Regions from separate parts of the Kitasatospora sp. NPDC029367 genome, predicted to be linked through region 1. Evidence: riboswitches for the same ligand, from Rfam matches in the RefSeq annotation. Region 1 holds a riboswitch; each other region holds the start of a gene.

Region 1 (3,920 bases):
TCAGTTCTCCGACGAGGGCCCTGCCGCCGTTCCGGTGGCGGGGCCCTCGTGCGTCCGGGGGCGGCCCGGGTCGAGCGGCGGGGTGGTGGTGGCGCAGGGCCAGTCGCAGTTCGGCTCGGCCACCGGGCGCTCCTCCTCCGGCGCCAGCACGTTGCCCCGGACGGTGGCGAAGGCGATCAGCCCGCCGGCGGCCAGCAGGCCCGCGCAGATCAGCATCGCGGTGTGGAAGGCGGAGTCCACCGCGGACGGCACCCGGTAGGCGTCGCCGCTCAGTCCGGCCAGGGCCGGCAGGGCGGCCACCGCGAGCAGGCCGGCCGCGCGGGCGGCGGCGTTGTTGACGCCGCTGGCGATGCCCGCGTGCCGCACCTCGACGGCGGCCAGCACGGTGGCGGTCAGTGGTGCGACCAGCAGCGTCATCCCGGAGCCCATCACCGCGACCGCGGGCAGTACGTCCGCCCAGTAGGAGGAGCCGGGGCCGGTGCGCAGCATCAGCAGGACCCCGGCGGCGCACAGCAGCGGGCCGACGGTGAGCGGGACGCGCGGGCCGATCCGCTTGCCGAGCCGCCCGGCGCGCGCGGACAGGGTCAGCATCAGCAGCGTGATCGGCACCAGGGCGAAGCCGGAGACCAGCGGGGAGAAGCCCGAGACGATCTGCAACTGCACCACCAGGAGGAAGAACACCCCGCTGAACGCCGCGTAGACGCAGAGGGTGACCAGGTTCACGGCGGTGAACAGCCGGGAGGAGAACAGTCCGAGCGGCAGCATCGGGTCGGGTGCGCGCCGCTCGACGGCCACGAAGGCGGCGGCCAGCAGCAGCCCGAGCGCACCGGTGACCCAGACGGCGGGGGACAGTCCCTCCCCGGCGGCGGTGAGCGCGTAGGTGACGGCGCCGAGCGCGAGGGCGGCGAGCAGGGCGCCGGGTACGTCGAAGCGGCCGGTGGCGGACTCGTCCCGGCTCTCCGGGACGTAACGGGAGGTCACCGCGATCACGGCGGCGGCCAGCGGCAGGTTCAGCAGGAAGATCCAGCGCCAGCCGGGGCCGTCCACCAGCCAGCCGCCGAGGAAGGGGCCGACGGCCGCCGACACCCCGCCCAGGCCGGACCAGAGGCCGACCGCCGCCGAGCGGTCGTCCGGGTGGAAGACCGCCTGGAGCATGGCGAGCGAGCCCGGGGTGAGCAGCGCCCCGCCGATGCCCTGGACGGCGCGGGCGGCGATCAGCACGTGGATGGTCGGGGCCGCGGCGCAGGCCGCGGAGGCGACGGCGAACCAGACCACGCCGATCAGGAAGACCCGGCGCCGTCCGTAGCGGTCGCCGAGGGCGCCGCCGAGCAGGATCAGACCGGCCAGGGTGAGCAGATAGGCGTTCAGGGTCCATTGCAGGGAGGCGAGGGAGGCGCCGAGGTCGGCGCCGATCCGCGGCAGGGCGACGTTGACGACGGTGCCGTCGAGCATCGCCATGCTGGAGCCGAGCACGGTCGCGAGGAGTACCCAGCGGCCCTGCGCGGTGCCCAGGCGCAGAGTGCCGGCTTGAGAGGTGGCCACGGGCCGAATCCTGCGCCCGCCGGGGCGCACGTGACAAGGGTCACCGGGTGGTGTGTCGGTCGGTGGCGGTGCGTGAACGGACGGTCGCACGGGGGTGGTGCCCGCGGCGCAGGGTGGTGGATCAGTGGCGCCGGGTGAATGGATCGTGCACTGACCGTGCAGGGGATCATCCGGAGGGTGACGGCGGCGGTGCAGTTTGTTGCCGATTCAAGAGATCGACATTGCTTCACCCGAACGGATGAGTTTTAGTTCAGCGACCGCCCGGCCAGTCCGGACGGATCCACCGGGTGGAACGCCGAGTCCTGCCGCTGCCCGGTGGCTCGCACCGAACTCTGTACGGCAGGAGCGGGGGACCCACAGGTAAGTCGCCGGACCGGAGTTCGCGCCTTTTCGGGCGCGGACCACCAGGGCCGGCTTGGGGTGAAGCCGCGCATGCGGCCGGGCAACTCCAGCCCGAACCCGACAGCTCACCTCGCAGGCGTCGGAGAGGAAAATTCCATGCCTGCACAGGCTCGTCGTATCGCCCTGCCCCGTGCCGCCCGCATCGGCATCGCCACCGCCGTCACCGGCGCCTCGTTCGTCCTGCCGCTCGTGACCGCGATCAGCGCCCAGGCGCACACCTCCCCGGCGGCCACCACCGCTCCGGCCGCCTCCGAGGCCGCCGCTCCGGCTGCCGCCCCGGCCGCCCAGCAGAGCTACCGCGTCGTCAGCGGTGACTCCCTGTCGAAGATCGCCGACGTCAAGCACGTCGAGGGCGGCTGGCAGGCGCTGTACGAGCAGAACCGCTCGGTGGTCGGTGCCAACCCGAACCTGATCTTCCCCGGTCAGCAGCTGACCCTCGCCGGTCACGCCGCTGACGCCGCGAAGCCCGCTGCCCCGGCCAAGCCCGCCGCTCCGGCGAAGCCCGCCGCTCCGGCCGGCCAGGACACCTCCGCCGCCGCGGACACCCAGGTGCAGGTCCGGACCGAGGCCGCCAAGCCCGGCGCCCAGCTGCAGACCCAGGTTCAGACCGCCGCCCCGGCCCAGGCCGTCACCGCCGCCCCGGTCGCCGCCACCTCGGGCTACGTCGCCCCGCTCGCCAACCCGGTGCTGGGTGAGGCCTACGGCGTGGCCGGCTCGATGTGGGCCTCCGGCCACCACACCGGCCAGGACTTCGTCGCCGCCACCGGCACCCCGCTGCGCGCCGTCGCCAACGGTGTCGTGGTGAAGGCCGGCAACGGCGGCGCCTACGGCAACGAGGTCGAGATCAAGCTCGCCGACGGCAAGTACGCCCAGTACGCGCACCTGTCCTCGATCGGCGTGAGCATCGGTCAGACCGTCACCGTCGGCCAGCAGCTCGGCCTCTCCGGTGCGACCGGCAACGTGACCGGCCCGCACCTGCACTTCGAGATCCGTACCGGTCCGGAGTACGGCTCGGACATCGACCCGGTCGCCTACCTGCGGGCGCACGGCGTCGCGCTCTGACCCTGCTGGTCCTTCCGCAGGAACGTGTGAACCACCGCTGATGCGGGGCGAATCGACCGCCCGGGATGGTCATGTCGGGTGACCGCTCGACCGGGTGATCGCCGCACCAGTGGACCTGGGCGCGGGACACGCCCAAGGCCGGCCGGCCGTACGGGGATACCTCTCGTACGGCCGGGCCGGCCGCTGCCGTTTCCCGGCTCGGGGAGCGGGTTGGGGTGGGCGGGGGTCAGTTCCGGCGGGCCGGGGTGGGCGGGGGTCAGTTCCGGCGGGCCGGGAGGTCGTGTTCGGCGGCGGTCAGCAGGTCGTGCATCCGATGGCCGAAGTCCTCGGTGTCGCGGGCGGGTTCGGGGAAGACCAGGCGGACGTCGCGGTGGCCGTGCGAGTGGTCCAGACGCAGCACCAGGCCGTGGCGGTCCAGGGCGAGCGGGCGGACGTCCGGGCCGTGGGTGAGCAGCGCCGGGTCGAGCAGCCGGGTGAGCAGGTCGAGGGCGTCGGCGTGGTCGTCGGCCAGGTGGGTGAGCAGGGCGGCCTCGTGCCGGGCCAGCGGGTCCGGGGCGGCGAGGGCGAGGTCGGCGGCGGTGAGCGCGCCGGTGCCGTACGGGGTGGCGAGGACGGCGTGGGCGACGTCGACCCGCAGGTGGACGCTGAGGCCGTCGTCGGCGAGGTGGGCCAGGTGCAGCCGGCCGGCCAGGGTGAGCCGGGCGCGGATGCGGTCGCGGACCGCCACGGGGGAGACGTCGGTGACGTCGAGCACGACGGCCAGGCCGTCGGTGGCGGTGGCGCTGGCGAGGGCCGCGACGAGCGGGGCGTCCAGCGGGGCGCGCAGGCGCAGTCGGGAGCCGTGGACGGAGACCGGGGTGTCCAGGTCGTGGCGCTCGCCGAGGGCGCGGACGGTGAGCGAGGAGGTCGCGCTG
Region 2 (3,920 bases), on a different contig from region 1:
GGGACGAGCTCGCCGATCGCCTCGCCGATCAGGACGACCAGCTCGGCGAGGCGCTCCAGGTCGAGGTGGGCGGGCAGGTCGGCGAGGGAGACGATCCGCTCGCCCTTCGGGCCCGCCACGCAGAAGAGGTCGATCGGACCGAAGTGCTTCTCGGCGGTGTCGACCAGGGCGGCGACGTCGCTGGGCCGGCGGACGTCGCCGGAGACGCCGACCACGGGGCAGCCCGGCCGGTCGAGTTCGGCGGCGAGGTCCTCGGCGACGCCGACGTGGGTGTCGGCGATCAGCATCCCGGCGGCATCGGCCGCGGCGAACCGGCGGGCGAGGTCGGCCCCCGAACCGCCCGCGAGTACCGCGATGACGACGACTGCTCCGCTGACCGTCATTGGTCCAGCTCCTCCCTGCGGGCGGCACCGCACCGGCGCCCGCGCGTACTTCGGAGGATCGTAGGCACGTCCTGACCCTCCGCAACAGGGATTACCCCGCAGGTGACCAGGCTCACGCCTGCCGCCCGGCCAAGAGCTGGCCAAGGCCTGTCCACCCGGCGTCCACGAGCCGTCCACGGAGTGTCGGCGCCCCGCTCACGCGCCGGTCACGGACGGTTCGCGCCGCGGTGACCTCCGGCCGGTCGCGGGGGCACGTCCGCCGGTGGTCCGGGCCCGTCCGGTCCAGCGGTTACGGTCGACCCATGCCAGCTCAGCCCGAGGGCGCCCAGCCCGCCGCCCAGCCCGACCCGCAGCTCTTCACCTGGGAGTTCGCCGCCGACCCGTACCCCGCCTACGCCTGGCTGCGCGAGCACGCGCCGGTGCACCGCACCAAGCTGCCGAGCGGGGTGGAGGCCTGGCTGGTGACGCGCTACGCGGACGCCCGGCAGGCGCTCGCGGACAGCCGGCTGTCGAAGAACCCGGCGCACCACAGCGAGCAGGCGCACCGCACCGGCCGGGTGGGCATCCCGGGGGAGCGGCAGGCGGACCTGATGACCCACCTGCTGAACATCGACCCGCCGGACCACACCCGGCTGCGCCGCCTGGTGGCGAAGGCGTTCACCCCGCGCCGGGTGGCCGAGTTCGAGCCGCGGGTCCAGCAGCTGACCGACCGGCTGATCGACGGCTTCGCGCAGCGCGGTTCGGCGGACCTGATCCACGAGTTCGCGTTCCCGCTCCCCATCTACGCGATCTGCGACATGCTGGGCGTGCCGGCCGAGGACCAGGACGACTTCCGCGACTGGGCCGGAATGATGCTGCGCCACACCAAGCCGGGCCAGGCGGGCGGCCAACGCGGTGGTGTGGGGCGGGCGGTGAAGCGGATGCGGGCGTACCTGCTGGAGCTGATCCACCGCAAGCGGGCGGACCTCGGGGACGACCTGATCTCCGGCCTGATCCGGGCGAGCGACCACGGCGAGCACCTGACCGAGAACGAGGCCGCCGCGATGGCCTTCATCCTCCTCTTCGCCGGGTTCGAGACGACGGTGAACCTGATCGGCAACGGCACGTACGCGCTGCTGCGCAATCCCGGCCAGCGGGCCCTGCTGCAGGAGTCGGTGGCCCGCGGCGAGACCGCGCTGCTGGAGACCGGGATCGAGGAACTCCTGCGCTACGACGGGCCGGTGGAGCTGGCGACCTGGCGGTTCGCGACCCGTCCGCTGACCATCGGCGGGGTGGAGATCCCGGTCGGGGATCCGGTGCTGGTGGTGCTGGCGGCGGCGGACCGCGATCCGGCCAGGTTCTCGGACGAGAACACCCTCGACCTGGCCCGGAGCGACAACCCCCACCTGGGGTTCGGGCACGGCATCCACTACTGCATCGGCGCCCCGCTGGCCCGGCTGGAGGGGCGGTCCGCGCTGGCCACACTGCTTTCCCGGCTGCCCGATCTGCGACTGGCCGAAAGCCCGGAGAATCTGCGCTGGCGGGGTGGCCTGATCATGCGTGGATTGCGCGAACTTCCGGTCGAATTCAGTCCGGAGCTCAGGTCGCCGCACGGCCTTCCTGAGCCGGCGACACGCTGACGAGGCATCCGGAACCGGCCACCAACGGCGGTATGAACGCCCATCAAACCGGACAAAGACCCGCCGTTGGTAGGCGATCGAACACGGGCCGTAATTCTGGTGTGATGTCGGTGATATGAGCTTGTGATTCGTCTGAGGATCTGTCTAGTCTCCGTGGAGTTCGCAGCTGCGGACCTCGTGCGCGGGACGCCGAATCCTGCCCGCCGCGTCACGGGAAACCGACCAGAACCCTGGGCAGGGGCGGGGGAACCAGGTTTGTTGCCGTTCCTCCACGGCTCGGGGTGAAGCCGCCCGCGCGGAATCGATTCCGCAGACGGCGGCCGGGCCACCTCCCGGTCCGAACCCGACAGCTCACCTCGCAGGCGTGCGGAGAGGGACCTTCATGCTGTTCGTTGGAACTGGCCGTCATCGTCGTCGCACCCAGGCCGAGAAGGCCATCGCCGTCGCAGGTGTGGCCGGCGTCGGACTCGCACTGCCGCTCCTCACCGCCACCGGTGCCTCCGCCGCCCCGGCCTCCGTCTGGGACTCCGTCGCCCAGTGCGAGAGCGGCGGCAACTGGAGCATCAACACCGGCAACGGCTTCTCCGGCGGCCTCCAGTTCACCCCCAGCACCTGGAAGGCGTACGGCGGCACCGCGTACGCGGCGCAGGCCAACCAGGCCAGCAAGGCGCAGCAGATCGCGGTCGCCGAGAAGGTCCTCGCCTCGCAGGGCCCCGGCGCCTGGCCGGTCTGCTCCAAGAAGGCCGGCCTGAGCAAGGGCGGCGCCCCGGCCGAGGTGGACACCTCCTCGGACGTCAAGCCGCAGAAGCAGCAGGCCCAGCAGCAGGCGCCCAAGCAGCAGGCCCCCAAGGCCGCCGCGAAGCCCGCCCAGTCGAAGCCGGTCCAGCAGTACGCGCCGAAGCACGCCGCGCCGAAGCAGGCCGAGAAGCCCGCCGACCCGTCGGCGCAGCAGTACGCCCCCAAGCACGCCGCCCCGCGGGCCGCCCAGGCCCCGGCCGCCACGACCGGCCACGACTACACCGTCCGGGACGGCGACACCCTGTCGGGCATCGCCACCGCCCAGGGCGTGTCCGGTGGCTGGCAGGCGCTGTACGACGGCAACCGCGGCACGGTCGGCGGCAACCCGGACCTGATCGTGCCCGGCCAGGTCCTGCACCTGGGCTGAGCCGGACCGCTTCCACGGCGGACGACACGCTGGACAGGTAGGGGGCCGCGCCCGGCGGCCCCCTACGTCCGTGTCCGCCCGCCCCGGTGGGACGCGCCGGGACGAGCAGGTGAACTACCGGTGGGTAGCCGGGCCACACGGTGAGACGCAGCCCAGGCCGACGTGGCCCCGGGAGCCCGGGCGGTTAGGCTCTGGTCGTAACGACTCCGCAATCGTCCGGCCGACGGCACCACCCGCAGCCGGACCCTGCTTCCGCAAGGAGATGCTTCGTGCCGTCCATCGATGTCGTCGTAGCCCGTGAAATCCTCGACTCCCGCGGCAACCCCACGGTCGAGGTCGAGGTCGGCCTCGACGACGGCAGCACGGGTCGTGCCGCTGTTCCGTCGGGTGCCTCGACCGGCGCCTTCGAGGCGCTCGAACTGCGCGACGGCGACAAGAACCGCTACTTCGGCAAGGGCGTGGAGAAGGCCGTCCTGGCCGTCATCGAGCAGATCGGCCCCGAGCTGGTCGGCTACGACGCCACCGAGCAGCGCCTGATCGACCAGGCCATGCTCGACCTGGACGCCACCCCGGACAAGTCCTCGCTCGGCGCCAACGCCATCCTGGGCGTCTCGCTGGCCGTCGCGCACGCCGCCTCCGAGGCCAGCGACCTGCCGCTGTTCCGCTACCTGGGCGGCCCGAACGCGCACGTCCTGCCGGTCCCGATGATGAACATCCTCAACGGCGGCTCGCACGCGGACTCCAACGTCGACA
Region 3 (3,920 bases), on a different contig from region 1:
GGCCCGTCGGCGTGCGGTGCTCGGGGGCGGCCCGGCCCGCTCCGCTCCGCCCGGCCGGGCCCGGCTGCCGGTCAGCCCTCCTGGGCGGCCGGGCGGTCGGTGGAGACCCGGTGGCCGTCGGCCGCGTCGCCGGTCCTGGTCCCGGTGCGGCGGCCGCGGGCCAGGTAGGGCGTGTCTGACAATTCGCGTCGGATCAGCGCGCGGCGTTGGGGTGCGTGCATCGCAAGGCGGAGGAGGGAGTCCATGCGGAGCATCGGCGACTGACGACAACGCGGCGAGGTGCGTGCCCCGGCGTCGCGCGCCCGGCGGGAATTGTCAGACACGCCCAAGTCGCGCACGACCAGTTCGACGGCGTCCTGCGGGTTCTTGGTGCCGGAGAGCAGCATCGCGTCGATCGCGAGGTTCGCGTCGAGGGTGATGGTGACCTGGGCCATGTGACTCCTCCTCGGGTGCAGAGCAGCAGCATGCCCCGTGGGCCGGGGTTTGACCATGCGGAATCCGGGCCTGCGGGTACGCCGGAGCCCCGGGAGGAGCGGGTGCGCTCTCCCCGGGGCTTCGGCGTCAGCCGTTGGCGGCCGCTCGGTTCGCGGTCGCTCAGACCCGGCCGGCGAAGTCCGGGGCCCAGTTGGCGATGGTCTGGAGGCGGACGCCCGAGCTCGGGTTGGCGGCCTCGACGTACTGGCCGTTGCCGATGTAGATGGCGACGTGGTAGACGCCGGAGTCCTGGCCGTTGTTGGACCAGAACAGCAGGTCGCCCGGCTGCAGGCTGTCCAGCGAGACGTGGGTGCTGGCGGCGGCCTGGTCGGCAGCGACGCGCGGGATGTTGATGCCCGCGGCGCGCAGCGCGGCCTGGGTCAGGCCGGAGCAGTCCCAGCCGCCGTTGCCGGTGCCGCCGTAGACGTACGCCTGGCCGATCTTCGACTGGGCGAAGGAGACCGCGGCGGCCATGCTGCCGGTGGCGGCCGGGGCCGCGGCCGGGGTCTGCGCCTGGGCGGCCGGCTTCGACGCGGGCTTGGCGGCGGACGGCTTGCTCTGGGCGGTCGGCTTGGCGTTCACGGCACCGCCGTTCGAGGCCTGGCCGGCCTTCTGCGAGCGGTCGAACCAGGTGAAGTCCGAGCCGGACTTGGCGGCGGACTGGTCGTCCTGGGCCGAGGCGCCGTCACCGAAGGTCAGCTGCTCGCCCGGGTAGATGGTGTCCGGGCCCTCGGTCAGGGTGCTGCGGTTGAGGTCGTACAGCCGCTGCCAGCCGCCCTGGATGTTGTGCTTGTCGGCGATCGAGGACAGCCAGTCGCCGTCGACGACGGTGTAGCTGCCGGCCTGGGCCTGCGCCTGGCGCTTCTGGGCCCAGGTGCTGTTGGCGGACTGGGCGGAGGCGGCCGCGGAGTCGCCGGAGGCCTGGGCCTGGTCCTGCGCGGGGGCGGCGGGCTTGGCGGGCTTCGCGGCGGGCTTGCTCGGGGTGGCCGGCTTGGCGGCGGGCTTGGCGGCGGTGGAGCCGGCCGAGGTGTCGACGGCGGCTGCGGCGCCGCCCTGGGTCAGACCGGCCTGGACGGAGCAGACCGGCCAGGCGCCGGGGCCCTGCGAGGCGAGGACCTTCTCGGCGACGGCGATCTGCTGGTCCTTGGTGGCCTGGTTGGCCTGCGGGGCGTAGGCGGTGCCGCCGAAGGCGGCCCAGGTGCTGGAGGTGAACTGGAGGCCGCCGTAGAAGCCGTTACCGGTGTTGATGCTCCAGTTGCCGCCGCTCTCGCACTGGGCGACCTTGTCCCAGGTGGCGACGGAGGCGGCGTTCGCGGTGCCGGTGGTGAGGCAGGGGACGGTGAGGCCGACGCCGGCGACGCCGAGGGCGGCGATCACGCGACGGGTGCGGCTGGACAGGCGGTTGCCGTTGGAAGGCAGCATGAAGACGCGGTCCTCTCCCACGCCTGCGAGGTGAGCTGTCGGATTCGGGCTGGAGTTGCCCGGCCGCGCTGTGGGCGCGGCTTCACCCCTAGCCCTGGACGGTTCCGGAGAACGGTCCGGGGCGACTTACCTGTGGTTCCCCCGCTCCTGCCGTGATGCGTTTTCGCGCTGCCAGGACATCCGACGGCAGGACTCGGCGTCGCGGATGAACTGGGTCCGTGTGGTCACGAACGGGGAGCACGTTAAGCAGACTTAAGTGAGATCTGCAAATACCTGTGATGCGCATCACGGTTTAGCGGGAAACGCCGCACGGCCCGTAATTCATGATCGTAAATGATCGTTTTCCGGCAATATCGCAGCGGATTCTGATAACTGGCTCCGCCTCAGGAAAGAGGTGACGGAGCGTTGGAGCGCAAAGGGCGCACGCTCGGGGTACGGGGGGGAGCGGCCGTGAATCGCGCGCCGGGGAACGTGCTCACCACCCGTCGGATATTCATCGACAAATGAACCGGAAACGGACATTGCGTCGCATTGTCGGCCCAGCTCACCAGTGGGGTGAATCGGAGCACGTCGAAAGGGCCCGGAACGAAGTCGTTCCGGGCCCTTTCGACGGTATGGGCGGTACGGGCCGTGCGGGTTCCGCCGGTGGCGGCCGACGGGCGTTCAGCGGGTCGTGCTAGCCCTCCAGGGGCCCTTCGGCGGCCGCGTGGGCCCGCCGGGAACCCTCGGCCCCGACGGTGGCCGCGGCCTCCGCCTCGGCCTCGGCGAGCTCCTCCGCCGTCGGCACCGGCAGGGCGGCCAGGTAGGTGGAGGCGATCAGCTGGCCGACCGTCGGATAGGCGCCCAGCGGCGCGGCCGACGGGCAGCCGGTCTCCTCGGCGGCCGCGGCGAGCAGCTCCGAGTCCGCCTCCGGACCGATCACGAGCGGGGCCAGGGCCGGACGCTCGGAGCCGGTCTCCTTGAGGTGGCCGACGGCGGCGGCGACCGAGCCGGGCACGTCCAGCGCGGCGGCGACGACCGGGACGGCCAGTCGGGCGGCCAGCAGCACGCCGGTGATCCCGGCCGCGGCGGCCGCGTCCTCGCCGCCGACGGTGGTCAGGACCACGCCGTCCGCGGCGGTCGCGATGGCGAACAGCCGGGCCCGGTCGGCCCGCGCCAGCCCGGCCTCGGACAGCCGGACGTGGACGGCCTCGGCCAGCAGCGGGTGCGGGCCCAGCGCGTCGGTGACAGTCGCGCCGTACTCGGCGGCGACGGCGTGAAGCCCGGTCAGGAAGTCGTGCGGGCCCGGGACCAGCGGCACCACGACGGGCGTCGGCAGTCCGGCCTCGGCGGCCGCCGCCAGCAGCTCCGCGACGGTGTGCTCCTGCGGCTCCGCGGCCCCGGCGTCGGTGGCCGGGAGGTAGCCGACCGCGGCCTGGACGCCGGCGTGCTCGCTGCGGACGATCGAGAGCAGCTCCGCGACGACCGAGCGGGACTCGGGCCCCGCGGTCGCGGGTACGGCGAGCACCAGGGCCGGCGAGCCGGTGCGGATCTCGGGGCGCTCGGGGCGGCGGTGGCGCCCCCGCGCACGGGAGCCTGGAGTGCGGACGGGCAGTGGCGCGCCCGGGATGGCTGCGGTGCTCATGCCGGAGATCGTAGGACATCTGCCCGTCAGGCCTGCAGTCGGCTGCCGTACGGGTTTCGGGTGGTCACGGTGCGGGGGTCGTGTTCATGCCGCTCCGGTCCGGGGCGATTGCCTACAATCCGGACATTCCTCGCCCAAGCCCCGTACGGAGCCCCTCAGTTGCCCTGACGTATCCGGTGGGGCGGCGCGTTGCACCGGTCTGGCGTGAGATGTCTCACAGTCGCCGGGCGACCTGACGGAGGGTCACGGCGGGGCGACTCCCGGCATTCGAAGATCAACATTCAGCGGGGAACCGCTCACGGCCGGTTATGGACGGACCGTCGATTCAATCGCCTATGTCCGTTTACGTACCGTCAGGAGAAGGGTCCGTGAAGAGTTCGCGGCGACCGTCGAAAAGCCT
Region 4 (3,920 bases), on a different contig from region 1:
CCTTCCGCCCCAGTACTTCCAGCCCGAGTACGCGCAGAAGCAGTTCCCGGCCGTGATCGTCAGCACCGGCTTCCCAGGAATCGCCGAGAACCTGATCACCCGCTTCAACTACCCGGGCGCCGCGCTCAAGCTGCTGCAGGAGGGCCGGATGCAGCCGACCGTCATGGTCCTGATGCGCCCCTCGCCCGCGCTGCCGCAGGACACCGAGTGCGAGGACATTCCCGGCGGCGCCCAGTCCGACACGTACTTCACCAAGGACGTCCCGTCGGCGATCCAGGCCAGCTACCGGGTCTCGACCGACCCGCAGGCCTGGGCCTTCATGGGCAACTCCACCGGTGGCTACTGCGCGCTCAAGCTGGCCATGCGCCACCCGGACGTCTTCCCGACCGCCGTGTCCCTCTCCGGGTACTACGAGGCGGCCGACGACCCGACCACCGGCGACCTCTTCGGCGGCAGCAAGCAGCGCCGCAACGAGGCCGACCTGATGTGGCGGTTGAAGAACCTGCCGCAGCCGAACGTCTCCGTGCTGCTGGCCGGCACCAAGAAGGGCGACGGCAACTACAAGCAGGACACCGAGGCGTTCATCGACGCCGCGAAGAGCCCGATGAAGGTCTCCTACAGCATGCTCGAGAACGGCGGCCACAACTTCGAGACCTGGAGCGCCCTGCTGCCGTCCTCACTGGAGTGGCTGTCCCAGCACCTCAAGGTCCCGAACCAGCCGGGCCACCCGGGCCAGACCGTCTGACGGCGCCGCCCGCGGAACGCGCAGGACACGCAGAACACACGGAACAGGGCAGAACACACACGGAACACACCGCCCCCCGGAAGCCGCGGCTCCCGGGGGGGCGGTCCGTTTCGGCGCCGGTCAGGCGACCCGCTCCAGCGTTCCGGTGTGCAACTGGCCGACCCGGCCGCCCTCGCCCTCGAAGGTCCAGAAGGCCCGTACGGTCAGCGCGTTGAGGTCCATCACGTGGCTGACGGTGATCCCGCTCTGTTCCGTCCAGCTGACGAAGTAGATCTCCGGTGCGACCTCGGCGACGTGCAGCCGCACGTCCTCCCACTGGCCCGCCGACTCACCGAGGCCCTCCCAGCGCAGCCGGGTGCCGTCGGCCGAGTAGGAGTTGCGGAAGGCCGCGCCGTTGTCGGCCCGGAAGACGTAGGTGCGGCCGGCGAAGGCGGGCAGGGGCGCGGGCGCGGTCATGGTGGGGCGGAACCTCTTCTCCGGAACGGGGGACGGGTCGTACGGCTCTGGTCGGTGCTCTTGTGCACCGTGGAAAATCCCAGGGCTCCAATTTATCCGACCGGGCGGATACGGGTGGCTCCACGCCACGGCTGTCACGGTGGCGGTCACGGTACAGTCCGCCACCGTCGTACCGCGTACCGTGTGCGGCCGGCATCCCGGGCGGGCCGGACGGGGGGACCGGGCGGCGTCGACTCCGGTGATCAACTCGGCCACCACGCAGCGTCGTTGATCGACACCACTGTGAGCTGTGCGACAACCGGCTTGATCAGGTTGTCCGTCCACGGACGGCCTGCCTAGCCTGCAGTCGTCGTCCGCCGTCGCGGACCCCGCCGCCGGGACGCCGAGTCCCGTCCACCCGCCGGCGAGTACCCGAGCACCACAGCGGACGGGAGCGGGGGAACCAAGGTCAGCGCCCGGCCCGTACGCACCAGCGTGCGGGTCGCGGCTAGGGGTGAAGCCGCTCCACAGGCGGCCGGGCAACTGCAGCCCGAATCCGACAGCTCACCTCGCAGGCGTCGCAGAGGATCCCCATGCACCAGCCTGCCCGGCGCCGTCGCGCGCCCCGCCACGCCCGTCCGTCCCACCGCGGCCGCAACGCCGCCCTCGCCACGACCGGGGCGCTCGCCATCACCGGCGCCGGCCTGCTCGGCCTGCCGTCCGTCTCCGGCGCCCAGGCCGCCACCGGCCCGACCGTCACCCAGGACCGGCTCGCCCCCGCCACCATGGTCGCCGGCAAGGCCGGCACCGCCTCGCTGGCCCTGCACTCCTCGTCCTGCTTCACCGCCAAGACCGTCGGCGTCGGCGTCCGTGACGCGCGCGGCACCAACCTGGACTTCCCGGGCAACGCGAGCAACGTGCAGATCTGCCCCGGCGGATTCAACTACACCAGCGCCGCCCGCACCCTGGCCGCCGGGACGTACACCCAGTTCGGCTTCTGGCAGGACCTCGGCGGCGCGTGGCACAACCTGCCCTCGCAGCAGCTGGTGGTCTCGGCCACGGGTACGCCCACGCCGGCCCCGTCCCCGACGGCGACCCCCACCGCGACCCCCACGGCGACCCCCACCGCGAAGCCGACCGCGACCCCCACCGCGACCCCGACCCCGACCAGCACCCCGACCGCCACGGCCACCCCGACGACCTCGGCGCCGTCCTCCCCGATCGCGGGCAAGTCGCTGACCTGGTCCGACGAGTTCAACGGCCCGATCAACTGGGGCCAGCGCTGGGTCGGTGACAAGAGCACCTCGTACAAGTACGGGAACCACAACCCGGACGACAACAAGCTCGACTGGCTGAACAAGAACAACGTCACCGTCGGGAACGGCGTCGCCACGTTCACCGCCGCCCCGGGCGGCCCCACCCTGGAGAACGGCAAGCAGTCCTGGAACACCGGCTTCCTGACCACCGAGGGCTCCGCCGAGGGCTTCCAGGTCAAGACCGGCGACTACGCCGAGACCCGGGTCAAGCTGCCCGCCGGCACCGGCGCCTGGCCCGCCCTGTGGACCTGGAAGAACGGCAACGGGGAGATCGACTCCTTCGAGTACCACCCCGACAACCCGAACCTGCTGGAGCTGACCAACCACGTCAACCCCGGCAACCCCGACTACTACACCGATGCGAGCGCCGTCGCCGCCGACCAGTGGGTGACCATCGGCACCTACTACGGCGCCAACTCGGTGGACTGGTACGTCAACGGCGTCAAGGTGTTCTCGGACGGCAAGGGTGTCGGGGCCAACTTCTCGGCGTACCTGATCCTCAACCTCTCGGTGAGCGCCGGCAAGTACCACCCGGCGCCGCAGGGGAACGCCCCGATCACCATGGCCGCCGACTACGTCCGCGTCTACCGGTGACCGCGTCTGCCGGTGACCACGTCTGCCGGTGACCACGTCTACCGGTAACCACCTGTACCGGTGACCACGTGTACCGGTGACCACGTGTACCGGTAACCACGAGCCCGCCCCACCGGTCACCGGGATCCGGCAGCCGCTCGCCGGCGGCCGGTGACCGGTGGGGCGATCCGGCCGTCAGCCCTCGGTCGTCTCGACGACCCGGATGTCGAACGGCTCCCGGTGGCGGATGCCCCCCGGGTCGTCCGCGCTGCGCACCTCGACCGAGCCGCCCGCCAGGACCCCGGGCGGCAGATCGGGGGAGAGCAGGACCGGGACGAGGGCGGTCGCGCTGCGTCCCTCCTTCAGCCCGGGGCCGAAGACGCAGCGCACCTGCCTGCCGCGTGCGACGACCTCACAGTCCGTGGGGTAGAACGGGGGGTCCGCGGTCACCCCGTTCGGGAGGGTGACCGTCACCGTGAACGGGGACGCGGTGGTGTCCGGGCCCGCGTTGGCGACGAAGGCGTGGATGGTGGTGGTGCCGCCGGGCGACGCCGGGTCCGGGTCGATCCGGACCACCTCCAGGTGCGATGTGGACGGCTTGGCGACCACGGCCGGCAGTGTGGACGCCTCGGGCGCACCCGGCGCGACGACCCCCAGGTCCGGGCGTGGCACCGGGTGCCGCACCGCCCAGGACGGGCCGGCGGCCAGTGCGGCTGCCGCGCAGCCCGCCGTCACCGCCGCGCCCCATCCGATCCGGCCGCCCCATCCGGCCCGGCCGACCCGTCCGATCCGGCCGAATCCCGTGCGCCCCGCGCCGCCCCGTGCTCCGTGCTGTGCCACGCCGTTCACCC

What was found. Region 1 has a riboswitch for cyclic di-AMP ahead of ACZ4W5_RS23345 (M23 family metallopeptidase). Riboswitches for the same ligand answer to the same signal wherever they lie in the genome.
Region 2: it holds a riboswitch for cyclic di-AMP, as region 1 does, so the genes downstream of both, ACZ4W5_RS27425 (transglycosylase family protein) here and ACZ4W5_RS23345 (M23 family metallopeptidase) in region 1, are expected to answer to the same signal.
Region 3: it holds a riboswitch for cyclic di-AMP, as region 1 does, so the genes downstream of both, ACZ4W5_RS02155 (transglycosylase family protein) here and ACZ4W5_RS23345 (M23 family metallopeptidase) in region 1, are expected to answer to the same signal.
Region 4: it holds a riboswitch for cyclic di-AMP, as region 1 does, so the genes downstream of both, ACZ4W5_RS01315 (glycoside hydrolase family 16 protein) here and ACZ4W5_RS23345 (M23 family metallopeptidase) in region 1, are expected to answer to the same signal.

The regions. Positions count from the first base shown of each region.
Region 1 covers NZ_JBVHYH010000045.1:36,044-39,963, forward strand. The annotation lists gene ACZ4W5_RS23340 (MFS transporter) at 1-1,458, opposite strand; cyclic di-AMP (ydaO/yuaA leader) riboswitch at 1,856-2,038, shown strand; gene ACZ4W5_RS23345 (M23 family metallopeptidase) at 2,041-3,006, shown strand; gene ACZ4W5_RS23350 (DUF2470 domain-containing protein) at 3,263-3,920, opposite strand, start outside.
Region 2 covers NZ_JBVHYH010000060.1:5,159-9,078, reverse strand. The annotation lists gene ACZ4W5_RS27435 (SDR family NAD(P)-dependent oxidoreductase) at 1-383, opposite strand, end outside; gene ACZ4W5_RS27430 (cytochrome P450 family protein) at 686-2,002, shown strand; cyclic di-AMP (ydaO/yuaA leader) riboswitch at 2,213-2,383, shown strand; gene ACZ4W5_RS27425 (transglycosylase family protein) at 2,385-3,167, shown strand; gene eno (phosphopyruvate hydratase) at 3,437-3,920, shown strand, end outside.
Region 3 covers NZ_JBVHYH010000001.1:480,068-483,987, forward strand. The annotation lists gene ACZ4W5_RS02150 (hypothetical protein) at 72-434, opposite strand; gene ACZ4W5_RS02155 (transglycosylase family protein) at 595-1,896, opposite strand; cyclic di-AMP (ydaO/yuaA leader) riboswitch at 1,904-2,066, opposite strand; gene ACZ4W5_RS02160 (sirohydrochlorin chelatase family protein) at 2,573-3,520, opposite strand.
Region 4 covers NZ_JBVHYH010000001.1:278,744-282,663, forward strand. The annotation lists gene ACZ4W5_RS01305 (alpha/beta hydrolase) at 1-745, shown strand, start outside; gene ACZ4W5_RS01310 (phenolic acid decarboxylase) at 866-1,201, opposite strand; cyclic di-AMP (ydaO/yuaA leader) riboswitch at 1,608-1,773, shown strand; gene ACZ4W5_RS01315 (glycoside hydrolase family 16 protein) at 1,774-3,090, shown strand; gene ACZ4W5_RS01320 (hypothetical protein) at 3,265-3,909, opposite strand.